2 linked regions of the Novipirellula caenicola genome follow. The protein of the gene in region 1 interacts with the protein of each later gene in a pairwise test. Links are inferred from orthologs where the notes say so. Each region holds a gene or a part of one and is shown in the gene's direction. Other genes may lie near its edges.

Region 1 (3,131 bases):
ACGCGGCTCAGCAGTTCACCAAATGGCTCAGCCGCATTACCGGCGAGCAATACCGATTGCCCACCGAAGCCGAATGGGAATACGCCGCTCGCGGTGGCAAAGCGACCGCGTTCAGCTGGGGTGATTCCGCCGACGACATCGACGATTACGCGTGGTATTACGACAACGCCGACGAGGGCCAAGAGGCCGTCGGAACCAAGAAACCGAATCCCTTCGGACTGCACGACATGCACGGCAATGTGGCCGAGTGGACCGTCAATCAGTACACCGAGGACGGCTACGAATCGTTTGCCGACAAAGCACCGATCAACGCCACCGAAGTGGTGAAATGGCCCGAAACCTCGTCGCCATGTGTTGTCCGTGGTGGCAGCTGGGAAATGGACCCCGAAGAACTTCGCAGCGCCGCTCGTTTGGCGTCGGATGACGTCGAATGGAAGGATTCGGATCCCAATTTCCCGAAGAGCCCATGGTGGTTGACCGACTATCCGTCGCGAGGCATCGGTTTCCGTCTGTTCCGATCCTACAAACCGCTGGACAAAGAAACGATTGCCAAGTTCTGGGATTCCACCTCGGGCGAAGTCCAATTGGACGTCGAATCGCGAGTGATGGAAGGTCGCGGCGGCTACGGTTTGGTCGACGAAAAGCTTCCCGAAGTCATCAAAGCGATGAAAGAGAATCAATAAACCGGGCGATTGCGTGTCGTATCGCTGTGGCAGCTGCGGCTGACAAAACGTGTGGATAAAAGTCGCTCAGGTCATACCCAAAATCCTGTCGACCGATCACAATACGACGAATCACCCGGTCTAAACGCCATTGCAGCACACGAGCCTTGGGTGCTTGTGTGCTGCGGTCGTTAGCGGGCGACGGTGCCATGTTCGCCAGAATCGCTGTGTGGATAGGGACGCTGTGTTCGCTGGGTCGGCTGGGATGCTGTACCGCGTTGAGCTGTATGGCATTGAGCCGTAGGGCGTCGATTGGGGCAGGGCGGAACCGCGTATCGCAGCGTTTCCTTTCTCGCTCTTGTCGCCTGCGGGCTTTGTCATCGGCGGATCACGTGATTCGTCCCACCCTCATGTTCCTAACCCTCTCTCCTATCACCCTCTACTGAGAACTGATTTCCGTGTACGAAACACTTGCTCTCGTTGGCGCCACCGGTGCGGTTGGCCGGATTGTCCTTGAACAACTTGCCGAGCGTGAACTGCCATTCAAGCGGCTAAAACTGCTTGCGTCGGAGCGATCCGTTGGCAAGGAAGTGCGTTTCCGCGGAGAAACACTGAAGGTGGAATTGCTGGAACCTTCGGCGTTCAACAACATTGATCTTGTCATCGCCAGCACTCCCGATGAAGTCTCGGCCGAATTTGCGCCATGGGCAGTCAAAGCGGGAGCCGTCGTGGTGGACGAAAGCGGTTATTGGCGAATGGACCCCAAGGTTCCTTTGGTGGTTCCCGAGGTCAATCCCGAAGCGGTCGACAATCATCAAGGCATCATCGCTAGCCCCAACTGCAGCACCACGCAGATGGTGGTGGCACTGGCGCCGCTGCATCGGGCGGCTCGCGTTCGCCGCGTCGTTGTTAGCACGTACCAAGCGACCAGCGGAGCGGGGTTGGCAGGCAACGAAGAACTCAACGACAGCGTCCGCAGTGCGTTGGTGGGTCAAACGCATCCACCGAAAACGTTCCAGCACCCGATTGGTTTTAACCTGATTCCACAGATTGGCTCGGAGAAGCACGAAGGCTATACGAGCGAAGAGATGAAGATGGTTTACGAGACACGCAAGATTCTCGGCGACGAGGGCATCCAGGTTTGCCCCACATGTGTGCGTGTCCCCGTTTCCACCGGGCACAGCGAATCGATCCTTGTCGAAACCGAATCTCCTTTGACGCTCGAAGAAGCCAAAGAATTGTTCCGTCAAGCCGAAGGGATCACGATCGTCGACGATCTGCAGAGCAGCAAGTATCCAATGCCTCGCGATTGCAATGGCAAAGACGACGTGTTCATTGGCCGGATCCGCAAAGACATCAGCGGTGGCAACGGCATCACGTTTTGGTGTGTCAGCGACAACCTTCGCAAAGGTGCTGCAACCAACGCGGTCCAGATTGCCGAATTGATGATCAAACGATCGGCCACGAAAACGGCGTAGTGGCTGCCTTGGTCGATCGCACGTTCAAATTGACCATTGCCTACGATGGAACCGACTATTCCGGTTGGCAAATTCAACCGCAAAAGCCGACGATCCAAGGCATGCTTGAACGTGCGCTCGTCAAATTGACACGCCAACGCGTCCATGTCACCGGCAGCGGACGCACCGATGCCGGAGTGCATGCGTTGGCTCAGGTCGCCAGCTTGCGAACCGCGAATTGGCGTGCCAGCGCGACCGATTTGCTCAACGCGATGAACGTCAACCTGCCACCGACCATCGTGGTCACCGACGCCGTCGACGCGCCCGATGACTTCCACGCAATTCGCGATGCGATTGGCAAACGATACCGCTATCAATTGCAAATCGGAGGCCAGCGGAACGTGTTCGACTATCGCTATCGCTGGCATCTGTATCACGGCATCGATCTGGATGCCGTCACCGAAGCCGCCGCTCGGTTTGTGGGCAAACATGACTTCGCCAGTTTTCAAGCGGTCGGCAGCCCACGCAAAACCACCACCCGGCATGTAAAGGTTTGCGAAATTATCCGTGAACCTTCCATGAATCCTGGCGGCACGTTGTTTTCGATTGAAATCGAAGCCGATGGCTTTCTGTACAACATGGTTCGCAACATCGTGGGCACGTTGATCGAGGTGGGCAAGGGCAAGTATCCCCCCCAGCACATCGACAATGTGATCGAAGCGGCCAATCGCGATGCCGCCGGCCCCACCGCTCCGCCGCAAGCGTTGTTTCTAAAACGCGTCGACTACTTGCCGTTCGCTTGAACGCATTCACTAAACGCACATTCGCCATTCACACGATCTTCACACTCAGGTCGTATTGAACTGGTACTCTGGCGTCTGCCAGAACGATTCACCTGTGCCTCGTGTCTTGTCGATGGCTAGACTACGTCCATGTCGTCTCGAGTCTACCGGAGACCTATTCACTGGTTGTCACAATCTGGCAACCCTCAATGGATTCCCAAAGCCATGAA
Region 2 (3,302 bases), on another replicon or contig:
AGACAGCATCGTATTGGTCGATCGAAACTGCGGTAGCAGTAAATCCATCCGCACCGAGATCGACCGCATTGCGGTCGGGCGAGGCCGCGTGATGGATCGAAGCAAACAGCGATTCATAGTCACATCCGTGAAGCTCGCAACCGAGTTGGGCGGCGGCGTTTCGCAGTTGGTTCGCATGCCAACCCTGGCCGCACCCAAGCACTAGAAATCGCTTGCCCGTCATGATGAAAACGATTGACGAAGCACTGCGGTGGCAATTTTGCCGTGATTCCAACTTCGACCGCTTTGCAGGTTATGGATCGTTACCACAGCGGGGCTGAACAACATTGGGTCGACTTTGTAAAAGTCGTAGTTGTATTGTTTGAACGTTTCGGCAAACGGTTTCCCGTGATCGCCCGACGTGTGACTCGGCACTTTGGCTGCGATCGCTTCGACAGCGTCATCGTCACAGTCGACCCACAGCGAAACCGTGGCTCCATACAGGATGGCGTCGTTGGTCCGCCCGATCCCGGTAACCATGTCGCCTGGTTTTGCCGGAGGTGGCAGCGGAGCATGGCCGGTGGCCGAGACAATTTTGGTGACGTCAAACTTTAGTTCATGCAACTTGTGCATTGCGGTTTCAATGGCACGCGCGACGACTTGCACACTGCCTGCGAGCGAGCTGCTCGGTGCGACTGCCAAACGGACTTGGTTGGCGGCGACGCTGCACTGTTCCGCGATCATTGCGATCACTTCGGCGTCGGGCAATTGGTCCGACTCGAGGACTCCGACCACGGTGTCGGTGGATTCGACCAAATCCAGTTCCAATAGCGTTGCTTCACGGCCTCGCGCCGCTCGCATTGGACCGCTGCCCATCGCGAAATAGTGATCCGTTTGCACAGGCCATCCGGCATATTGGGCTGCCAAACATGCTTTGACGGGTTCGTCGGTGCAGACAAAAACGGCATTGTTGCTGCCCAACACCGCGGCGTCGCACGGAGCGATCATAATTTCGGCCTTCCCAGCCATACACAATCGCGCGAGGTTGATTCCGGCGCCAAGTGAACCGCGAGTATGAATGCCGGCGTCCAGGACCGATCCGCCGCCAATCTCCGAAACCACGCACTGCAGCGACGATGCGTCGGCTGCGAGTTGCATGAATAGTTCGCTGGTTCGTTGGTTTAGCATGGGCAAATGGTCCCCCAATCGATGCGGTTTGTCTAGTCGGCGTTTCGCCCTGGTTTTGCAAAGTCCCCTGCCCAAAGTGAGCCTTTTCGATCATGCTTTACCCTTGCGCTACTGCCAATTAGCGATCAATTTCAAAGGTATCGGCTTCCTTCGCGTCCCCCCTAATCTGCTCATGTCGCTCAGCATCATCCCCTACCCGCACCCTACGTTGCGTGTGAAAAGCTCTCCCATCCGACGCGTCGACCAGGCGCTGAAGGACTTGGCCAACGAAATGCTCGATTTGATGTATGCGGCTCAGGGCGTGGGATTAGCCGCCAACCAAGTCGATCTGCCGCTACGCATGTTTGTCGTCAATGCGTCGGGCGTCAAAGGCGAAGGCGAGGAATTGGTGCTGATCAATCCCGAACTGCAGATGCCGCGGGGGAACGAATCCGAACAGGAAGGGTGTCTCAGTTTGCCGGGAATCTACGGCCAAGTGAAGCGTCCCAAGGCGATCCGGTTGAGTGCGTATGACATCAATGGGAATTCCATCGAACGCAACGTCGACGGGTTCCTCGCACGTGTCTTGCAACACGAAAACGACCACCTTGATGGGGTGCTGTTTTTTGATCGGATGAGTGACGAAGGACGCAACGAGTTCGCCGGCGCGTTGGACGAACTGGAAACCGATTTCCGGTCCAAGCAATCGGCCGGCGCGATCCCGTCGGATGCCGATCTGTTGGCACGTTTGGACCAATGGAGAGAGCGATATGCCTGATTCGGACAAGCTGCGAATCATTGCGATGGGGACCGGTCCGTTTGCGGTTCCGTCCTTGGAAGCGTTGCGGGCCGCCGGTCACGAGTTCGTCTTGGTGGTCACTCGCCCACAACCGCCCGTCAAAAGTCGCAAGGGGGCTCCGCCGTCGCCTGTGCGGCAATGGGCAACCGAAAACAATTTGCCGTTGTTTGATCCGCCCTGCATCAATGACGAATCCGCAGTCGAGCGGCTGAACCGCGTCGCTGCCGATTTGTTGGTCGTCTGTGATTATGGGCAAATCTTGAAGCCGGCGGCATTGGCGACCGCTCCGCTTGGAGGGATCAATTTGCATGGGTCGCTGTTGCCCGCCTATCGCGGCGCGGCGCCCGTCCAGCGTGCCCTGCTTAGCGGTGATGCGGTGACGGGCGTTTCGGTGATTCATATGACGCCGCGGCTCGACGGAGGTCCGATCTTGGCCACGCGTCAGACGCCGATCGCGGACGATGAGACTGCCGGCGAACTTGAGGACCGACTCGCGAAAATCGGTGTCCAGGCGACACTCGAGGCGGTTGAATTGTTGTCAACGTGGGATCGATCCAGCCCGATTGGTACGCCGCAAGACAAAACCAAAGTCACCCGCGCCGCTCGGTTATCCAAAGCGGAAGCGGAAATCAATTGGAACCAACCAGCTCGGATGATCGATTGCCATGTTCGCGGCATGCAGCCTTGGCCGATCGCATTCTGTTTTGTTCCCGTGGCCGGAAAAGACGAACCGATTCGCGTCGCCATCAAACAGGTCCAGCGGCTCGACGCCGTGCCCGCCGGGGTATCCCCGGGCACCGTCGAAGTGGACGGCGAAGGACGTTTCAAGGTCGCCTCGCAAGACGATTGGGTGCAAATCGTGCGTTTACAACCGGCGGGAAAACGCGAGATGGCCGCCGAGGAATTCCTGCGCGGCCATCAACCGATGAATCTAGCATCGCGAAACGAAAACGCCGCGAATTAAGGCACTGCGAAGCTCGCGAAGCGTTTCGTCGCAGTCCGCGTCTTCACGGTTCGGCTCGTTGGGGGGCCTGCTAGTTCGCTGCTGTTTTTGTTTCCAGAGCTTCGCGAATGAACGCCGGTCGATTGGTGGTGATGCCAAAGGCGCCCAGCTTGGAAAAGTAGTTGGCGTCGGCGGGCGAATCGACCGTCCAAACGTGGAATTCGTCACACCCGCCCTGCTTCATCGCCGCGATGAAGGCCGCATCGATGACTTGGGTGTTTCCATGCATGCCCACGCCGCTGGCGCCCGATTTTTTGACGGTCTTGGCGATCTGGTCTGCGGTCGGAGTCCATTTGCCGGTGGCCTTGTTCTGTTTGAAACTGGTCAACCAATGCGATTTCACGTTCGGAAGCA

What was found.
Region 2: the proteins of ABEA92_RS08920 (region 1) and def interact in binary tests that used the Escherichia coli proteins (3 or more experiments, as listed by UniProt). The link is inferred for Novipirellula caenicola from one-to-one orthologs.

Annotation. Positions count from the first base shown.
Region 1 is NZ_BAABRO010000003.1:412,646-415,776, reverse strand. Bases 323-3,130 are described here. They hold ABEA92_RS08920 (aspartate-semialdehyde dehydrogenase), read left to right. Parts: upstream 323-1,120; coding sequence 1,121-2,140; downstream 2,141-3,130. Other genes in these bases: truA (tRNA pseudouridine(38-40) synthase TruA), read left to right, coding at 2,140-2,922; ABEA92_RS08925 (formylglycine-generating enzyme family protein), read left to right, coding at 323-683. Also shown: more of ABEA92_RS08925, read left to right, coding at 1-322.
Region 2 is NZ_BAABRO010000011.1:133,615-136,916, forward strand. What follows is about bases 153-3,131. They hold def (peptide deformylase), read left to right. Parts: upstream 153-1,339; coding sequence 1,340-1,924; downstream 1,925-3,131. Other genes in these bases: ABEA92_RS19830 (ATP-grasp domain-containing protein), read right to left, coding at 153-223; mch (methenyltetrahydromethanopterin cyclohydrolase), read right to left, coding at 220-1,167; fmt (methionyl-tRNA formyltransferase), read left to right, coding at 1,917-2,909; ABEA92_RS19850 (glycerophosphodiester phosphodiesterase), read right to left, coding at 2,980-3,131. Outside these bases: more of ABEA92_RS19830, read right to left, coding at 1-152; more of ABEA92_RS19850, read right to left, coding at 3,132-3,302. UniProt on the Escherichia coli protein: Removes the formyl group from the N-terminal Met of newly synthesized proteins. Requires at least a dipeptide for an efficient rate of reaction. N-terminal L-methionine is a prerequisite for activity but the enzyme has broad specificity at other positions.